3 regions of the Streptomyces sp. R44 genome follow, and region 3 is predicted to be linked to each of the others. Evidence: riboswitches for the same ligand, from Rfam matches in the RefSeq annotation. Region 3 holds a riboswitch; each other region holds the start of a gene.
What was found. Region 3 has a riboswitch for cyclic di-AMP ahead of AB5J54_RS16230 (transglycosylase family protein). Riboswitches for the same ligand answer to the same signal wherever they lie in the genome.

Region 1 (5,851 bases), 2.9 Mb from region 3:
GGCGATGAACTCGCCGCCGACGGTCGCCGCGAGTCCGACCCGGTCCACGAAGTCGTGGTGGGTGAAGCGGTGGACGTCCTTGGCGGACAGCCGCGGGTAGGGCGCGAAGAAGCGGTAGTACTTCGACTCGTCCGAGACCTGCTCGTAGAAGCTGACGAGCCGGTCGGCGTCGTCGGCGGTGATGGGCCTGATGCGCGCGGTGCCGCCGTCGCGGAGCACGACGTCCGCCTCCCAGTGGTCGGGGTAGGCGTGCTCCGCTGGGCCCGGCCGCGCCGGTGGTGCCGGTGGTTCCGCCGCTTCCGACTGCTCCGACGCGCTCTGCATGGGGTCAGCCTACGGCCGCGACACGACTGTGGCACCGGTCGCGGGGTGGGCATGCGAGACGCAAGGTGTTGCAAGCTGGGAAGGGCCGACGGACGGTCCGGTCCGGGGCGAAGGATGGTCCTTCCCGGGCCGCAGGTCGGTGTGAGCACCGCGCAACCCGTGAGAGACTGGTCTAGACAACCCGCTTGAGACTTGAAGGGCAACACCATGGCTGAGCGCCGCGTCAACGTCGGCTGGGCCGAGGGCCTGCACGCCCGCCCCGCGTCCATCTTCGTCCGTGCCGCCACGGCTTCCGGCGTGCCGGTGACGATCGCCAAGTCCGACGGCACCCCCGTGAACGCCGCCTCCATGCTCGCGGTGCTCGGTCTGGGCGCGCAGGGCGGCGAGGAGATCGTTCTCGCTTCGGAGGCCGACGGCGCCGAGGCCGCGCTCGACCGCCTGGCGAAGCTGGTCGCCGAGGGCCTGGACGAGCTCCCCGAGACCGTCTGACCCTCGCCCCGTTCCCCGAATGGCCGTGGCCGCCGAAATTCCGGCGGCCACGGCCATTCGCATTCCCCCGCATCTATTTCCGGGCAGCACAAAAGACGCGGCCGAATGCCTATTCTTTGTATACGGCGTGCGTGTTAATTCCGGGCACTCGCCGTGTTGACGGCATGTTGCGAAACACTCACACCGCCGCGCCCCGGACTTTTGAGCCGGTGCAGCACCATCGAACGCTCCGCGTGCAGCGCGGTCAGCGACCTCGCCCGCTCGGCGTCCCCGCGTGCCACGGCGTCCACGATCGCGCCGTGCTCGGCCCAGGCCTCCACCGGCTGGACGGGCTGGTCCACCACGTACGTCCAGGCGATCTTGTGCCGCAGCTGGGTGAGCAGCGCCGTCAGGGCCGGGCTCCCGGAGGCCTGCGCCAGCGTCTCGTGGAACCAGCCGCCGAGCGAGCGCAGATCCTCGCCCTGCCCGCGCCTGGCCCGCTCCTGCCCCAGCCTGACCAGGCCGCGCAGCACCTTGAGATGGGCCTCCGTGCGCCGCTGCGCCGCCCGTGCGGCCCCCAGCGGTTCGAGCAGCGCCCGCATGTCCAGCAGATCGGCCGCCTCCTGCTCGGTCGGCTCGGCGACATGGGCACCCGCGTGGCGACGGGTGACGACGAAGCCCTCGGACTCCAGGGTGCGCAGCGCCTCGCGGACCGGGACGCGGGAGACCCCGTACCGGCGGGCGAGCTGCTCCTCGGTCAGCCGGCTGCCCCGCTCGAACACGCCGGAGACGATGTCGTCCCGGATCGCCGTGCATACCGAGTGCGCGGGAATGCGCATGTCCGACCTCCGCCTTGGTCCGCGCGAGTCAATTCCGTCGGCGCCTGTTCTGCGCCCGATCTGCGACTCTATTGCAGCGCGCCGGAATTTCCGATGCCCCAGCGGAATCCATGGATGTCTTTTGGTCAGCGAAAAGCCCCGGCTCAGTACGAGCCGGGGCTTTTGCGACGCGGTGCGCGGCGGGTCGGTCAGACGTTGACGCCGCGGGCGCGGAGGTACGCGACGGGGTTGATGTCCGAGCCGTACTCGGGGCTCGTGCGCGCCTCGAAGTGGAGGTGCGGGCCGGTGGAGTTGCCGGACGAGCCCGAGACGCCTATCTGCTGGCCCGGCTCGACGGTCTGGCCGACGTAGACCCCGATGGAGGAGAGGTGACCGTACTGGGTGTACGTGCCGTCGCTCATCCGGATCACGATGTTGTTGCCGTACGCGCCGCCCCAGCCGGCCTCGACGACGGTGCCGGAGCCGACGGAGACGACCCGGGTGCCGTAGGCGGCGTGGAAGTCGACGCCGGAGTGGCTGCCGGAGGACCAGAGCGAGCCGCCGGTCTTGTAGCCGGTGGAGACGTACGAGCCGGCGACGGGGAGCTGGAAGGAGGCCAGGCGGCGGCGCTCGGCCTCGCGGGCGGCGCGCTCGCGCTCCAGGCGGATCTCCTTGGCGCGGGCCTCGGCCTTGCGCTTCGCCTCGGCCTTGGCCTTCGCCTTGGCGATGGCCTCGTCGGCCTCCTGCTCCTGGGCGGCGGCCTGGGCGTTGATCGGGTCGACGAGGGAGTCCTCGGTGATGACCTGGGTGAGGCCGGTGTCCTCGAGGGAGTGCTTGTCCGTGTCGGCGGCGAGCGCCGGGGAGGCGAGGGTTCCGATGACGCCGGTGGTGGCGATGGTCGCGACGCCGGCGATGCCCGCGCTGCGGCGCGCCATCCGGCTCGGACCACGATGCTTCCCGGTGGCACGGGTGAACGCCATGAAGGGGCTGGTCCTTTCCTTCCTTCTCGCCTACCGGGTTAGCTGACGGGTTCGGAGCAGGAAGGTCTCCTACGAGCCCCTCCGTCGAGACGAAGGCGCCCGATTCACCCCAGGGACTACGTGTGGGTCCCCGGCTCCCCAGGCTCGCGCCTGACGGGGACTCGGCGATGACTGTCCGATGCCGCGGGTGCGGCACGTGCAACTGACGAACAGTCGCCCCGACGCTATGCGGATCGTCTTTCAATCACCAACCGGACACGCCTTTTGTAAGACATGCCACAGGGCAAACGATCATCCTTGCAGGCAATACGGACAAAGCGGAGGACCCCGACGAACTATGCCGTCGGGGCCCTCCTGTTGTCGTCCGGGAGCCGGAATCAGCCCGTCACGACGGTCACTTCACCGATGCCGAGAGCGCGCACCGGCTCCGCGATCTGCGCCGCGTCGCCGACGAGCACGGTGACGAGCCGGTCCACCGGGAAGGCGCTGACCACCGCGGCCGTCGCCTCGACCGTGCCGGTCTCGGCCAGGCGCGCGTACAACTGGGCCTGGAAGTCGTCCGGGAGGTGCTGCTCCACCTGGTCGGCGAGCGTCCCGGCGACGGAGGCGGCCGTCTCGTACTTGAGGGGCGCCACGCCCACCAGGTTCTGCACGGCCGTCTCGCGCTCGGCGTCGGTGAGGCCCTCGGCGGCCAGCGTGCGCAGCACCTTCCACAGGTCGTCGAGTGCCGGGCCGGTGTTGGGGGTGTCGACGGACCCGCTGATGGCGAGCATCGAGGCGCCGTTCCCCTCGGCGTCCGAGCGGAGCACCTGGCCGAAGGCCCGCACGCCGTACGTGTAGCCCTTCTCCTCGCGCAGGACCCGGTCCAGACGCGAGGTCAGGGTGCCGCCGAGGCAGTACGTGCCGAGGACCTGGGCCGGCCAGACGCGGTCGTGCCGGTCGGGGCCGATCCGGCCGATGAGCAGCTGCGTCTGCACGGCGCCGGGACGGTCCACGATGACGACCCGTCCGGTGTCGTCGGCGGTGATCGACGGCATCGGGAGCGGCTCGGCGGGCTCACCGGTCCAGGCGCCCAGCGTCTCGGCGAGGACCTTGTCGAGGTCGACGCCGGTCAGGTCGCCGACGACCACGGCGGTGGCCGTGCCGGGCCGGACATGCGCCTCGAAGAAGGCGCGGACGGCGGCGGCGTCGATCGCGGCGACGGTCTCCTCGGTGCCCTGGCGCGGCCGGGACATCCGGGACTCGGCCGGGAACAGCTCCTTGGAGAGCTGCTTCGCGGCGCGGCGGGCCGGGTTGGCCGTCTCGTGCGGGATCTCGTCGAGACGGTTGCGCACGAGCCGCTCGACCTCGGTGTCGAGGAACGCCGGGGCGATCAGGGCCTCGGAGAGCAGGCCGAGCGCCTTGGGCAGCCGGGAGACCGGGACCTCCAGGGAGACCCGTACGCCCGGGTGGTCGGCGTGCGCGTCGAGCGTGGCGCCGCAGCGCTCCAGCTCGGCCGCGAACTCCTCGGCGCTGTGCTCGTCGGTGCCCTCGGAGAGCGCGCGGGCCATGATGGTCGCGACACCGTCGAGACCGGCGGGCTCGGCGTCCAGCGGGGCCGGCAGGAAGATCTCCACGGCGACGACCTGCTGGCCGGGACGGTGGCTGGTGAGCACCGTCAGACCGTTGTCCAGCTTCCCCCGGTCCGGGGCCGGGAAGGCCCACGGCTTCGCGGTGCCCGGCTGGGGCTGCGGGTGGAAGTCCATGCTCGTCAAAGACGCGGCGGCGTCGGTCACTGGTCCGCTCCCTCTTCGTGGTCGTCGCCGTCGGCGGTCTGCTCGGTCGCCAGGGGCTCGTAGACGAGCACCGCGCGGTTGTCGGGGCGCAGCTTGGCCGCGGCGACCGCCTGCACCTCCTCGGCGGTGATGTCCAGGACGCGGTCGACGGCGGTCAGGGCGAGCTGCGGGTCACCGAACAGCACGGCGAACCGGCACAGTTCGTCGGCGCGGCCCGCGACGGTGCCGAGCCGGTCCAGCCACTCGCGCTCCAACTGGGCCTGCGCGCGCTCCATCTCCTCGGGCGTGGGGCCCTCGGCGGCGAACCGGGCGAGCTCCTCGTCGACGGCCGCCTCGATCTGCGGGACCTCGACGCCTCCGGAGGTCTTGACGTCCAGCCAGCCGAGCGAGGGCGCGCCGGCGAGCCGCAGCAGGCCGAAGCCGGCGGCGACGGCCGTACGGTCGCGGCGGACCAGACGGTTGTGCAGGCGGGAGGACTCCCCGCCGCCCAGGACCGTCAGGGCCAGGTCGGCGGCGTCCGCCGCGCGCGTGCCGTCGTGCGGCAGCCGGTAGGCGGCCATCAGCGCGCGCGCCGGGACCTCCTCCTCGACGACCTCGCGCAGCTGCTCGCCGATGACCTCGGGCAGGTCGCCGGGGCGCGGCTCGGGCTTGCCGTCGTGGGCGGGGATGGAGCCGAAGTACTTCTCGACCCAGGCGAGCGTCTGCACCGGGTCGATGTCGCCGACGACGGACAGCACGGCGTTGTTCGGGGCGTAGTACGTGCGGAAGAAGTTCCGCGCGTCCTCCAGGGTCGCCGCGTCCAGGTCGGCCATGGAGCCGATCGGCGTGTGGTGGTAGGGGTGGCCCTCCGGGTAGGCGAGGGCGGTCAGCTTCTCGAAGGCGGTGCCGTACGGCACGTTGTCGTAGCGCTGGCGGCGCTCGTTCTTGACGACGTCCCGCTGGTTCTCCATGGACTCGTCGTCCAGGGCGGCGAGCAGCGAGCCCATGCGGTCGGCCTCCAGCCAGAGCGCGAGCTCCAGCTGGTGCGTGGGCATGGTCTCGAAGTAGTTGGTGCGCTCGAAGCTCGTCGTGCCGTTGAGCGAGCCGCCGGCACCCTGCACCAGCTCGAAGTGGCCGTTCCCGTGCACCTGCTTCGAGCCCTGGAACATCAGGTGCTCGAAGAGGTGGGCGAGGCCCGTGCGGCCCTTGACCTCGTGACGCGAGCCGACGTCGTACCAGAGGCAGACCGCGGCGACCGGGGTCAGGTGGTCCTCGGAGAGCACCACGCGCAGGCCGTTCGCCAACCGGTGCTCGGTCGCTGTCAGGCCGCCGGAGCCGGCCTCGGCCGTGGCCGTGTGACCCATGGGCATGTACGTCCCTTCGATCGCGATGTGAAAAAGTCCTGCCACTGTATGCAAGCGCGCCGACACCTGGCGAAGTTCCCGGGCCTTCGTGATGTCCCTCTTCCGGGTCGCGGTCGGCGTTGTCGGTGGCACGGTCCACAATG
Region 2 (5,851 bases), 3.6 Mb from region 3:
GTTCCGCCGCGTGGACGCCGCTCCCGCGGGCCCGGACGACTACGCCTGCCAGACGGACGGCATGATCGGCCTGGGCTGCGGCGCCCGCTCGTACACCTCGGCCCTGCACTACTCCTTCGACTACGCCGTCGACATGCGGGAGATCCGCTCGATCATCGACGCGTACACGGAGACGGAGGACTTCTCCCGCGCGGAGGTGGGCCGGGCGGTGGACGGGGACGAGGCCCGTCGCCGTCATCTCCTCCAGTCGCTGCTCCAGGCCGAGGGCATGCCGGTCGCCGGGTACGAGGAGCGGTTCGGGTCCTCGCCGTTCGCGGACTTCGGCCCGGAGCTCGCCCGGTTCGCGGAGTACGGCTGGCTGGCGGACGCCCCGGCGGGGCTGCTGCGGCTTTCGCCCGAGGGGCTCGCGCACTCGGACGGGCTCGGCCCCGAGCTGTTCTCCCCCTCCGTGGCGGCCGCGATGGCCGCGTACGAAGCGAAGTAGGGGGCGGCCGTGGATCTCACCCTGCTCTACCGGGGCCCGCTCTCCTCCTGCGATTTCGACTGCCCGTACTGTCCCTTCGCCAAGCGCCGGGACAGCCGGGAGCAGCTGCGCGCGGACCGGGCGGCGCTGGAACGGTTCACCGGCTGGGCCGCGGCGCAGACCGGGGACCGGCTGCGGATCCTCTTCACCCCGTGGGGCGAGGGCCTGGTCCGCTCCTGGTACCGGCGGGCGCTGGTCGAGCTGTCGCGGCTCCCCCAGGTGGAGCGGGTGGCGATCCAGACCAATCTGAGCTGCCGGACGGAGTGGCTGGCCGAGGCGGACCCGGAGAGCGTGGCGCTCTGGTGCACGTACCACCCGGGGCAGACTCCGTACGAGCGGTTCCTCACGAAGTGCCGGGAGCTCACCCGGCGGAACGTCCGCTACAGCGTCGGGGTGGTCGGTCTTCCGGAGCACCGGGAGGAGGCCCGCCGGCTGCGGGCGGCGCTGCCGCCGCACGTCTACCTCTGGGTGAACGCGGCCGAGGGCCACACGTACACCGACGCGGAGGCCGAGGGCTGGACGGAGCTCGACCCGCTGTTCCCGTACAGCCGGCATCCGCACCGCTCGGCGGGGCTGCCCTGCCGCACCGGTGAATCGGTGATCTCGGTGGACGGCGAGGGGACGGTGCGGCGCTGCCACTTCGTCAGGGCCGAGCTGGGGAACCTGTACGACGGCTCGTACCGTGCCGCCCTGCGTCCCCGCGCCTGCCCCCTCGCCGTCTGCGACTGCCACATCGGCTACGTCCACCTGGAGACGCTGCCGCTGTACGACGTGTTCGCCGGCGGGGTCCTGGAGCGGATCCCCGCCGCCGTACCGTCCGCTACAGGGGCATGAGGTCGGGGCGCTTGGCCTCGACGTGGTCGCCGGAGCTCTCGCCGCGCAGCCGGCGCCCGATCCACGGCACCAGGTACTCCCTGGCCCAGTGGATGTCGTCGCGGCGCACCTCGAGCGTGCCGCGCGGCGGGACCGGCGGCCAGGGCTGGTCGGGGTCGGCGGGCACCGGCATGCCGAGGACCTGGGCGGCGCGCAGGGCGACGCGGGTGTGTCCCTCGGGCGAGAGGTGCAGCCGGTCGTCGTCCCAGGCACGGCGGTCCTGGACGGACTTCAGCGACCACAGGTCGAGGACCGGGCAGTCGTAGCGGTCCGCGATGGCCCGGACGTGTCCGTTGTACGTGGCGATCTTGCCGCGCAGGTGCTTGAGCAGGGTCACGTCACGGGTGTCGAAGCCGGTGGTCACCATGACGGTGCCGACGGCGGAGGTGAGGTCGGCGACGGCGCGCTCGAAGCGCTCGGCCACCTCGTCGGGGTCCGTCCCGGGGCGGATGATGTCGTTGCCGCCTGCGCAGAAGGTCACCAGGTCGGGGGCGAGTTCCTTCGCCCGGGGGACCTGTTCCGCCACGATCTGGTCGAGAAGGCGCCCGCGTACGGCCAGGTTGGCGTAGCGGAAGTCGTCGTGCTCCGGCAGCTGGTCGGCGAGCAGGACCGCGAAGCGGTCCGCCCAGCCGACGTACGTCCCGTCGGGCCCGGGGTCTCCGACGCCCTCGGTGAAGCTGTCACCGATCGCCGCGTACGACCCGAATGCGTTCTTGTCTGTTGATCTCGAATCGTCTGCCACGGGAGCACATTTTTCCCCTTCGGGTGTGACCTACGCGACCGTAAGGAGGGGTTGACGCCGGGTGACATATGCCACCGATAAAGATTCCGCCAAGCCGGAATACGCCGGAAGCCCGGCACGTACGTGCCGGGCTCCCTGATGACGAGGGCATGTTGACGTGGGGTCAGATGCTCACGCCGTGCGACCGCAGCGCGGCCAGCGGGTCGATGTCGGAGCCGTACTCCGGCCCGGTGCGCATCTCGAAGTGCAGGTGCGGGCCGGTCACGTTGCCGGTCGCGCCGGAGAGGCCGATCTGCTCGCCGCCGGTGACGGTCTGGCCGGCGGAGACGGAGATCGAGGAGAGGTGGGCGTACTGCGAGAAGGTGCCGTCGGCGTGCTGGATGACGACCTGGTTGCCGTACGCGCCGCCGTCGCCGGCGGAGTAGACGGTGCCGGGGCCGACCGCGACGACGGTGGTGCCGGTGGAGGCGATGAAGTCGACACCGGTGTGGTAGCCGGAGGACCACATGGAGCCCGCGGCGCGGTACGGGGTGCTGATGCCGCCGCTGACCGGGGCGACCCAGCCGGAGGAGGAGGTCGTGCCGGCCGACGAGGAGGACGACGAAGAGGAGGAGGTGGTCGCGGCGGCCGGGGCCGAGGAGCGCTCGCTGCCGCGGGAGGCGCGCTGGGTGTCGCCGTTCTTGCCGGCGCTCTGCGTGCTCTTGTGCGTGGCCTTCGGGTGGGCCTTCCCGGTGCCCTTGGCGCCGAGGGTGAGCTTCATGCCGGGCAGGATCAGCGAGGGGTTCTCGCCGATGACCTGGCGGTTGTCCTGGTAGAGCTTCTGCCAGCCGCCGACGAGGTGGTGCTCGGCGGCGATCTTCGACAGGTAGTCGCCTCGGACGACGGAGTACGTCTTCGGCGCGGCCTTCGCCTGGACGGCGGGCGCGGCCTTCGTCTGGGCGACGGCGTGGACGGGAGCGGCGGCCGGGGCGGCCTGCTCGGCGGCGTGGGCGCCGGTGGCTCCGAGGAGCGGGAGGGCGACGACGGCGCCGCCGGTGCCGGCGGCGGCGATGCCACGGGTCAGGCGGTTGACCTTGGGGCGGCGGTGCTTACCCTTCGCGGGCATGGCGAATTCCTCTCCGTCGCCTGCGAGGTGAGCTGTCGGGTTCGGACTGGAGATGTCCGGCCGCGTTCTCACGCGACTTCACCCCGAGCCGTCCTTCTTCGAGGGATCGGCGTACTTACCTGGGTCCCCCGCTCCTGCCTTGTACGGGTGAGTGCGGATTCCGGGCGGTGGCAGGATTCGGCGGTCCGACCGGAGTGAGCGCGACGCTAGACGAGGGGGGTCGGCGTGAACAAGCCACGATTTTCAAGTGCTCGCGAATCGCGTGATATCCGGCCTGATATCCGGTCACCCTCCGTGGATGACGGCCCCTCGATCTCCTTTTCCCGGGGGGTATTTGGAAAAGACGATCAGGCACGGTCCGTCACGGTTATGACGCTGCTCACGCGCCGATCCCCATCTCCCCTGCAACCGGGGCGGGTTACCCCGAACACCTCAATACGGACAGATCACCCATTCCCGTCCGAGGGGGTGCGTGTTCCGGCCCCCACCCGAGATGATTGCCCCAGGAACCGATCTACAGAACAGGAGCAGCCGTGACGCAGCAGCTGCCGCAGGTCCCGCCCGCCGAAGCCGACGAGCCCGAGCTGACGGAGGTCCGCAACTTCCGGGACGTGGGTGGCCTGCCGACGACGGACGGGCGCGCCGTCCGCGCCGGCCGCCTCTTCCGCAGCGGCCACCTCGCGCACGCGACGGAGGACGACGCCGCCTTCCTCGCCTCGCTGGGCCTGCACACCGTCTTCGACTTCCGGAACGAGGCGGACCGGAAGTACGAGGGCACGGACGTCGAGCTGCCCGGCGTGCGGAACGTGAACATACCGTTCAGCGACCCGGCCGACGGCAAGGAGTTCTGGCGACTGGTGCGCGAGGGCGAGATCACGCAGCTGCGGGAGATCCTCGGCGACGGCAAGGCGGCCGCCCGGATGTCCGATTCGTACCGCAGGAACGTGCTGGAGCGGACCGCGGAGCACAGCCGGCTTCTGCACTCCATGGCCGAGGAGAGCGTCCCGGCCCTGCTGCACTGCGCGGCCGGCAAGGACCGGGCCGGGGTCGCCATCGCGATCACCCTGCTCGCGGTCGGGGTCGAGCGGGAGGCCATCGAGGCCGACTACGTGAAGTCGAACGCCCCGCACCGCCGCTACAACCTGCGCCGCAGCTCCACCTCCCCGGACGCGATGTCGCCCGAGGTGATGGAGCTGCTCAGCCCGCTCTTCGACGCGCGGGTGGAGTATCTGCGGGCCGCGTTCGACACGATCGAGACGACCTGGGGATCGGTGGACGCCTATCTCTCCGAGGGCCTGAAGCTGGCCCCGGAGACCCGCGAGCGGCTGCGGGAGCGGTTCCTCACCGAGGCGTAGCCACGGCTACTGGTTCTGCCCGCCCAGCATGAAGAGCAGGTAGAGGAAACCGGCGAAGAGGTGGCCGGCGATCAGATAGGCGAAGAGACGGAGCACGAGCCCCTTGGGGAACTTGCCTTCACCGCGCTCCTCGCCGGTGACCGGTACGGACTTCTCGGACATATCGGTCCTTTCCTGAAGAATCGTCATGGAGCATCAGCGCCGATGCGGGGTCCCGTCGCCGAGGCACAGCTCGGCGGCGGGGCTCTGCATCAGGGTGTGGACGAAGAGCAGCTCGGCCCCGCCGGGTGTGGCGGCGCCGATCCGGTGCGGGGTGAGCGAGTCGAAGTGCGCGCTGTCCCCGGGATCGAGCACATGGACGGCCTCGCCGAGCGCGAGCCGCACCCGCCCCTCCAGGACGTGGATCCACTCCTCGCCGGGGTGGACGCGCACGATGTCCGCCCGGGTGGCGTACGGCACGTGGACCCGCAGGCACTGGAGGGCGCGCCCGGCACCGCCCGCCTGGCGGTAGATCCAGCCGTCGGCCTCGACGGGCTCGGAGCGGCCGGCCCGGACGACGGGGTCGCGTTCGGGGGGCGTCTCGCCCAGGAGCTCGGAGACCGTCGTACCGTAGATACGGGACAGGACGAGCAGCATCGGCAGCGAGGGCTGCCGGTTGCCGGTCTCCAGGCGCGAGAGGTGGGCCGGCGAGAGACCGGCCCGCTGGGCGGCGGCCTCCAGGGTGAGTCCCCGGCGGCGGCGCAGGGCCCGCAGCTGGGGGGCGACCTCGGGCAGGACGTCGGGGGTGACGGGGTCCGGGGAGGTGTCCCCGGGGACGTGGTCCATGCGTCCATTCCGCCAGGATCATGCCTCTGAGGCAAGTTTCTTGCCTCAGAGGCAAAACCCTTCAGCGAGATCCGGTCAGCGCTGCGCGACCGCCTGCTTGACCAGCGTCTTCCCGAAGTCCCACATCAGCCCGCCGCCGCCGTGGGCGTCGTCCATGACCGCCGTGAAGGCGGTGACGAACCGGTCCACGTCGCCCTCGTCGATGATCAGCGGCGGGATCAGCTTGATCACCTCCAGGTGGTCCCCGGAGACCTGCGTGAGGATCCGGTGCCGCTGGAGCAGCGGGACGACGACCATCTGGGCGAAGAGGCCCTTGCGGGCCGCCTGGAGCATCGTCCAGCGCCCGCGCAGCCCGAGCGAGGAGGGCCGCCCGAACTCGATCCCGATCATCAGGCCGCGCCCGCGGATCTCGTGCAGCAGCTCGTACC
Region 3 (5,851 bases):
CCGCGAGCATCAGGTCGGAGACCAGGCCGTACGCCTCGGTCCACGCCTTCTCCGCCTCGATGGTCCAGGCTGCGCCGGCGGCGTGCGCGAACGCGGCGAGCAGGCTCTGCCCGACGGCCGCGTACAGCGCGGGGGAGGCGAGGAACTTGCGGTGGTCGCGGCCCAGCTGCCCCAGGTACGCCGCGAGTCCGGGGTCCTCCACGTGGGTCACCACATGGGTGAGCGCGGCGAAAAGCCGGTCCCGCTGGGGGACCATGTCCTCGGGGAAGAGTTCGCGCACGCCGGGGTTGTGCCAGAAGAGGTGCGAGTAGAAGAACGTGACGGCGTGCTCGGCGCGTCTCTCGACGACCGCGAACGTGCTTCTGAGTAGCTGAGGATCCACCGACAAGAATCTAGGGCACGACATGCACCTCTTGATCACAGGTTCTCCACGAACGTGACGTCAGGGCCCGCCCTGTACCGTCGTGACGTGAGTACGACCCCCGGCCCCGCCCCCGCGCCCGAGCTCTTCACCTGGGAGTTCGCGAGCGATCCGTATCCCGCCTACGCCTGGCTGCGCGAGCACGCGCCCGTGCACCGGACGACGCTGCCCAGCGGGGTCGAGGCCTGGCTCGTGACCCGGTACGCGGACGCCCGGCAGGCCCTCGCGGACCAGCGGCTCTCCAAGAACCCGGCGCACCACGACGAGTCGCCGCACGCGAAGGGGAAGACGGGCATCCCGGGCGAGCGCAAGGCCGAGCTGATGACGCATCTGCTCAACATCGACCCGCCGGACCACACCCGGCTGCGGCGGCTCGTGTCGAAGGCCTTCACCCCGCGCCGGGTCGCGGAGTTCACGCCGCGCGTGCAGGAGCTGACGGACCGGCTCATCGACTCGTTCGTGGCGCGGGGGAGCGCCGACCTCATCCACGAGTTCGCCTTCCCGCTGCCCATCTACGCGATCTGCGACCTGCTCGGGGTGCCGGCGGAGGACCAGGACGACTTCCGGGACTGGGCCGGGATGATGATCCGGCACGGCGGGGGGCCGCGCGGCGGGGTCGCCCGGTCGGTGAAGAAGATGCGCGGCTATCTCGCGGAGCTGATCCACCGCAAGCGCGAGGAGCCGGGCGACGACCTGATCTCGGGTCTCATCAAGGCCTCCGACCACGGCGAGCACCTCACCGAGAACGAGGCCGCCGCCATGGCGTTCATCCTGCTCTTCGCCGGCTTCGAGACCACCGTCAATCTGGTAGGAAACGGGCTTTACGCGCTTCTCCGGCATCCGGAGCAGCGGGCGCGGCTCCAGGCCTCGCTCGCCGCCGGGGAGACCGGGCTTCTGGAGACCGGCGTCGAGGAGCTGCTGCGGTACGACGGGCCCGTGGAGATGGCGACCTGGCGGTACGCGACACGGGCGCTGACCATCGGCGGGCAGGAGATCCCGGCGGGCGACCCGGTGCTCGTGGTGCTCGCCGCCGCCGACCGGGACCCGGCGCGGTTCGACGGGCCGGACACCCTCGACCTCGCCCGGCGTGACAACCAGCACCTCGGCTACGGGCACGGCATCCACTACTGCCTCGGCGCACCGCTCGCCCGCCTCGAAGGGCAGACGGCGCTCGCGACCCTGCTGACTCGCCTGCCGGATCTGCGACTTGCCGCCGACCCGTCCGAACTCCGGTGGCGCGGTGGGCTCATCATGCGTGGTTTGCGCACGCTTCCGGTGGAGTTCTCCCCTTCCGTACCCGTGTTGGTCGCTGACGAGCCATCAGAAATGTGATCTTCACGTGATCGCGGGGCGATCGACTTGTGACGGGCGTTCGAATACCGCTACGTTTCCCGGCAGTCTCAGCCGTCACGCGAAAGGCCCTCCTATGCGTTCCGGGAACGGACGACACCGTCGCCCCCGTCAGGCCCCCGCCATCGTCGTCGCCGCGGGCGTCACCGGATCCGCCATGGCGCTGCCGCTGCTCGCCACCGGATCCGCCTCCGCCGCCGACGCCACCACCTGGGACCGGGTCGCCGAGTGCGAGTCCGGCGGCCAGTGGAGCGCCAACTTCGGCAACGGCATGTACGGCGGCCTCCAGTTCACCCAGGACAGCTGGGAGCGGAACGGCGGCCTCGCCTACGCCCCCAGCCCCGACCTCGCCAGCCGCGCCCAGCAGATCGCGGTGGCCGAGAAGGCCCTCGACGCGGGCAGCAACGACTGGGCCACCTGCGCGCCGATCGCCGGCCTGAAGAACGACGGCAAGGCCACCGGCGTGAACCCCGGCCCGACCGTCGTCCCGACCACCCCCACGGGCCCCCTCCCCGAGTCCAACCGCACCGCGGGCGGCGAAGGGTCGTCCGCCGGGCGGTCCGCCACGTCCACCACCGCCGTGACGCCCGCCACGCCGACCGCTCCGGCGACCTCCGCCACTCCCGCCGCGCCGACCACGCCCGCGGCCCCGGTCACGCCCGACGCGTCCGTTACGCCCGGTACGCCGGATTCGTCTGAGACGCCGAAGGGTGACGTGCCGTCGGCCACGCCCGGCACCGGCAAGCACCGGGGTGACGCCGCCCCGGAGGAAACCGGCGCAACGGGCAACTCGTCCGAAACCGGCCGACACGCGTCGGGCACGGGCAAGCCCGCGGAGAAGGTCGACGCCACTCCGGTGACCGACGAAGCGGCGAATTCGGGCGCAACGGACAGTCAGGGCACTTCGGGCGAGTACACCGTGCGGCCGGGCGACAGCCTGTCCGGCATTGCGGAGGAGAACGAACTCCCCGGAGGCTGGACCGCCCTCTACGACGCCAACAAGCGGACGGTGGGCGCCGATCCGGATCTCATCCTGCCTGGTCAGAGCCTTGACCTGACGATCGGTTCGGTGGCGGCGGAAGGCTAGTTCGCGGGCTTATGTCCGGTTCTGGGCAAGTGAGACATGGGTCTCTTCGTCCCAACTGGCGTGTCACGTCCGCAAACTTTGCTTCCGTCACCTCTCACCTGCACAAACACCGCCCACCGGAGGGCAAGCAGGGGCGATATTTCCGCAATGAGCCTCTTTGAACTTCCGGTGGGTCTGTGTCTACGGTCGTCACCGCTCGCCACCGCGGGCCCCGTCGACCGAAACGCCGAATCCTGCCGTCGGCCGATGGGAACAGTCGTCGCGCAAGCGCCGAAGGCAGGAGTGGGGGACCCAAGGTAAGTGCCGGTCCCGGCCGTTGAGACAGACGGCCGACGACCGGCTTGGGGTGAAGCCGCGTGCAAGGACACGCGGCCGGGCAACTTTCCGGCCCGAACCCGACAGCTCACCTCACAGGCGTCGGTGAGGAGAATTCCCATGCTGTTTTCCGCCAAGGGCAAACACCGCCGTCCCTCCAAGGCCGCCCAGGTCGCCACGCTCGTCGGCGTCACCGGTGTCGCCGTCGCCGCCCCGCTGCTGACCGCGGGCACCGCCTCGGCCGCCACCACCGCCGAGTGGGACACCGTCGCCCAGTGCGAGTCCGGCGGCAACTGGTCCATCAACACCGGCAACGGCTTCTACGGCGGCCTGCAGTTCACCAACTCCACCTGGGCCGCCTTCGGTGGCACCGCCTACGCCCCGCGCGCCGACCTGGCCTCGAAGGCCCAGCAGATCGCCGTCGCCGAGAAGGTCCTCGCGGGCCAGGGCAAGGGTGCCTGGCCGAGCTGCGGCGTCGGCCTCTCCAGCGCCTCCTACGACGGCGGCGCCGCCGAGAGCACCCCGCAGCAGACCCAGCAGGCCGCCCCCAAGCAGGAGGCCGCCCCCAAGCAGCAGGAGCGTCGCGCCGAGCAGCCGACCACCCGCAGCGAGCAGCGCAAGGCCCCGAAGACCGTCACCACCCCGACCGGCAAGAAGGTCAAGAAGGGTGACGGCGAGTACAAGGTCGTCGCCGGCGACACCCTCAGCAAGATCGCCCAGGCGCACGGCGTCAAGGGCGGCTGGGCCAAGCTCTTCGAGCTGAACAAGGGCGTCGTCGAGAACGCCGACCTCATCTACCCGGGTCAGCAGCTCCACCTGAAGTGAGCCCGGCGGCTCGCGTGAGTCCGGCGGCTCACGCGGCCCCGACGACCCTCCCGCGGTGACCACCCCGGTCCGGCGTGCCCCTTCCCCCGTGCGCGCCGGACCGGGGTTTCCCCGTTCCCGCCCCCAAGAGGACCCGGGGTCACGACGGTTACCGTCCAGTAGATCTGGGGCCCTTCGTCCCGGGATGCATGCCCTTGGGTCCTTTTTCGTCCCAGGGGGCGGGCGCACGGCGGGCCGGAGCCCCCGAGCCGGTTAGGCTCTTGTCGCAAGGCCACGCGACCCTGCACGACCTTGCGTCACATCCAGCGTCACATCCCAGAAGGAGATGCTCGTGCCGTCCATCGACGTCGTCGTAGCCCGGGAAATCCTGGACTCCCGAGGCAACCCCACGGTCGAGGTCGAGGTCGGCCTCGACGACGGCAGCACCGGCCGTGCTGCCGTTCCGTCCGGCGCCTCCACCGGTGCGTTCGAGGCCATCGAGCTTCGCGACGGTGACCCCAACCGCTACCAGGGCAAGGGTGTCGAGAAGGCCGTCCTCGCCGTCATCGAGCAGATCGGCCCGGAGCTCGTCGGCTACGACGCCACCGAGCAGCGCCTGATCGACCAGGCCATGTTCGACCTGGACGCCACCGAGAACAAGGGCTCGCTCGGCGCCAACGCCATCCTCGGCGTCTCCCTCGCCGTCGCGCACGCCGCCTCCGAGGCCAGCGACCTCCCCCTCTTCCGCTACCTGGGCGGCCCGAACGCGCACCTGCTGCCCGTTCCGATGATGAACATCCTCAACGGTGGGTCGCACGCCGACTCCAACGTGGACATCCAGGAGTTCATGATCGCCCCGATCGGCGCGGAGTCCTTCTCCGAGGCCCTTCGCTGGGGTGCGGAGATCTACCACACCCTCAAGAGCGTCCTGAAGCGCAAGGGCCTCTCCACCGGCCTCGGCGACGAGGGCGGCTTCGCCCCGAACCTGGAGTCGAACCGCGCCGCCCTCGACCTCATCGTCGAGGCCATCAAGGAGGCCGGCTACACCCCGGGCACCGATGTCGCGCTCGCGCTCGACGTCGCCGCGTCCGAGTTCTACAAGGACGGCGCGTACGAGTTCGAGGGCAAGTCCCGCTCGGCCGCCGAGATGACCGAGTACTACGAGGAGCTCGTCTCCGCGTACCCGATGGTCTCCATCGAGGACCCGCTGTTCGAGGACGACTGGGCCGGCTGGAAGATCCTCACCGACAAGCTGGGCACCAAGGTCCAGATCGTCGGCGACGACCTCTTCGTCACCAACCCGGAGCGCCTGGCCCGCGGCATCGAGGAGGGCACCGCGAACGCCCTCCTGGTCAAGGTCAACCAGATCGGCTCGCTGACCGAGACCCTCGACGCCGTCGAGCTCGCCCAGCGCAACGGCTTCAAGTGCATGATGTCCCACCGCTCCGGCGAGACCGAGGACGTCACCATCGCCGACCTCGCCGTCGCCGTGAACTGCGGTCAGATCAAGACCGGCGCCCCGGCCCGCTCGGACCGCGTCGCCAAGTACAACCAGCTGCTGCGCATCGAGGAGATCCTCGACGACGCCGCGGTCTACGCCGGCCGCAGCGCCTTCCCGCGCTTCAAGGGCTGAACAGGCCTGACGCTGTAGATACGGACGTCCCCGCACTCGGTCCCGTACCGTGTGCGGGGACGTCCGCGTGAACAGGGGAGGCGACACGACATGGCCGCGAAGGACCGGGACCGGTTCTCGACCGCGACCCGGATCAAGCTGCTCGGCGAGCAGACCGCCGCCCGTGTCTACCGCTCCCAGACCCGCCGCCAGGCCCGCCGCTCCCGGCTCACCGGCCGCGCGGCCTTCCTCGCCCTCGTGG

Region 1: it holds a riboswitch for cyclic di-AMP, as region 3 does, so the genes downstream of both, AB5J54_RS29690 (M23 family metallopeptidase) here and AB5J54_RS16230 (transglycosylase family protein) in region 3, are expected to answer to the same signal.
Region 2: it holds a riboswitch for cyclic di-AMP, as region 3 does, so the genes downstream of both, AB5J54_RS33150 (peptidoglycan DD-metalloendopeptidase family protein) here and AB5J54_RS16230 (transglycosylase family protein) in region 3, are expected to answer to the same signal.

Annotation. Positions count from the first base shown of each region.
Region 1 covers NZ_CP163444.1:6,380,475-6,386,325, reverse strand. Annotated here, with positions in the region: gene AB5J54_RS29705 (GNAT family N-acetyltransferase) at 1-324, opposite strand, end outside; gene AB5J54_RS29700 (HPr family phosphocarrier protein) at 532-813, shown strand; gene AB5J54_RS29695 (GntR family transcriptional regulator) at 948-1,631, opposite strand; gene AB5J54_RS29690 (M23 family metallopeptidase) at 1,820-2,590, opposite strand; cyclic di-AMP (ydaO/yuaA leader) riboswitch at 2,603-2,767, opposite strand; gene AB5J54_RS29685 (M16 family metallopeptidase) at 2,968-4,365, opposite strand; gene AB5J54_RS29680 (M16 family metallopeptidase) at 4,362-5,714, opposite strand.
Region 2 covers NZ_CP163444.1:7,084,059-7,089,909, reverse strand. Annotated here, with positions in the region: gene AB5J54_RS33165 (STM4012 family radical SAM protein) at 1-484, shown strand, start outside; gene AB5J54_RS33160 (STM4011 family radical SAM protein) at 494-1,357, shown strand; gene AB5J54_RS33155 (SGNH/GDSL hydrolase family protein) at 1,344-2,138, opposite strand; gene AB5J54_RS33150 (peptidoglycan DD-metalloendopeptidase family protein) at 2,302-3,243, opposite strand; cyclic di-AMP (ydaO/yuaA leader) riboswitch at 3,248-3,420, opposite strand; gene AB5J54_RS33145 (tyrosine-protein phosphatase) at 3,777-4,598, shown strand; gene AB5J54_RS33140 (DUF6126 family protein) at 4,605-4,760, opposite strand; gene AB5J54_RS33135 (helix-turn-helix domain-containing protein) at 4,794-5,423, opposite strand; gene AB5J54_RS33130 (aspartate aminotransferase family protein) at 5,499-5,851, opposite strand, start outside.
Region 3 covers NZ_CP163444.1:3,529,451-3,535,301, reverse strand. Annotated here, with positions in the region: gene AB5J54_RS16245 (globin domain-containing protein) at 1-382, opposite strand, end outside; gene AB5J54_RS16240 (cytochrome P450) at 470-1,753, shown strand; gene AB5J54_RS16235 (transglycosylase family protein) at 1,848-2,858, shown strand; cyclic di-AMP (ydaO/yuaA leader) riboswitch at 3,117-3,290, shown strand; gene AB5J54_RS16230 (transglycosylase family protein) at 3,294-3,998, shown strand; gene eno (phosphopyruvate hydratase) at 4,324-5,610, shown strand; gene AB5J54_RS16220 (septum formation initiator family protein) at 5,701-5,851, shown strand, end outside.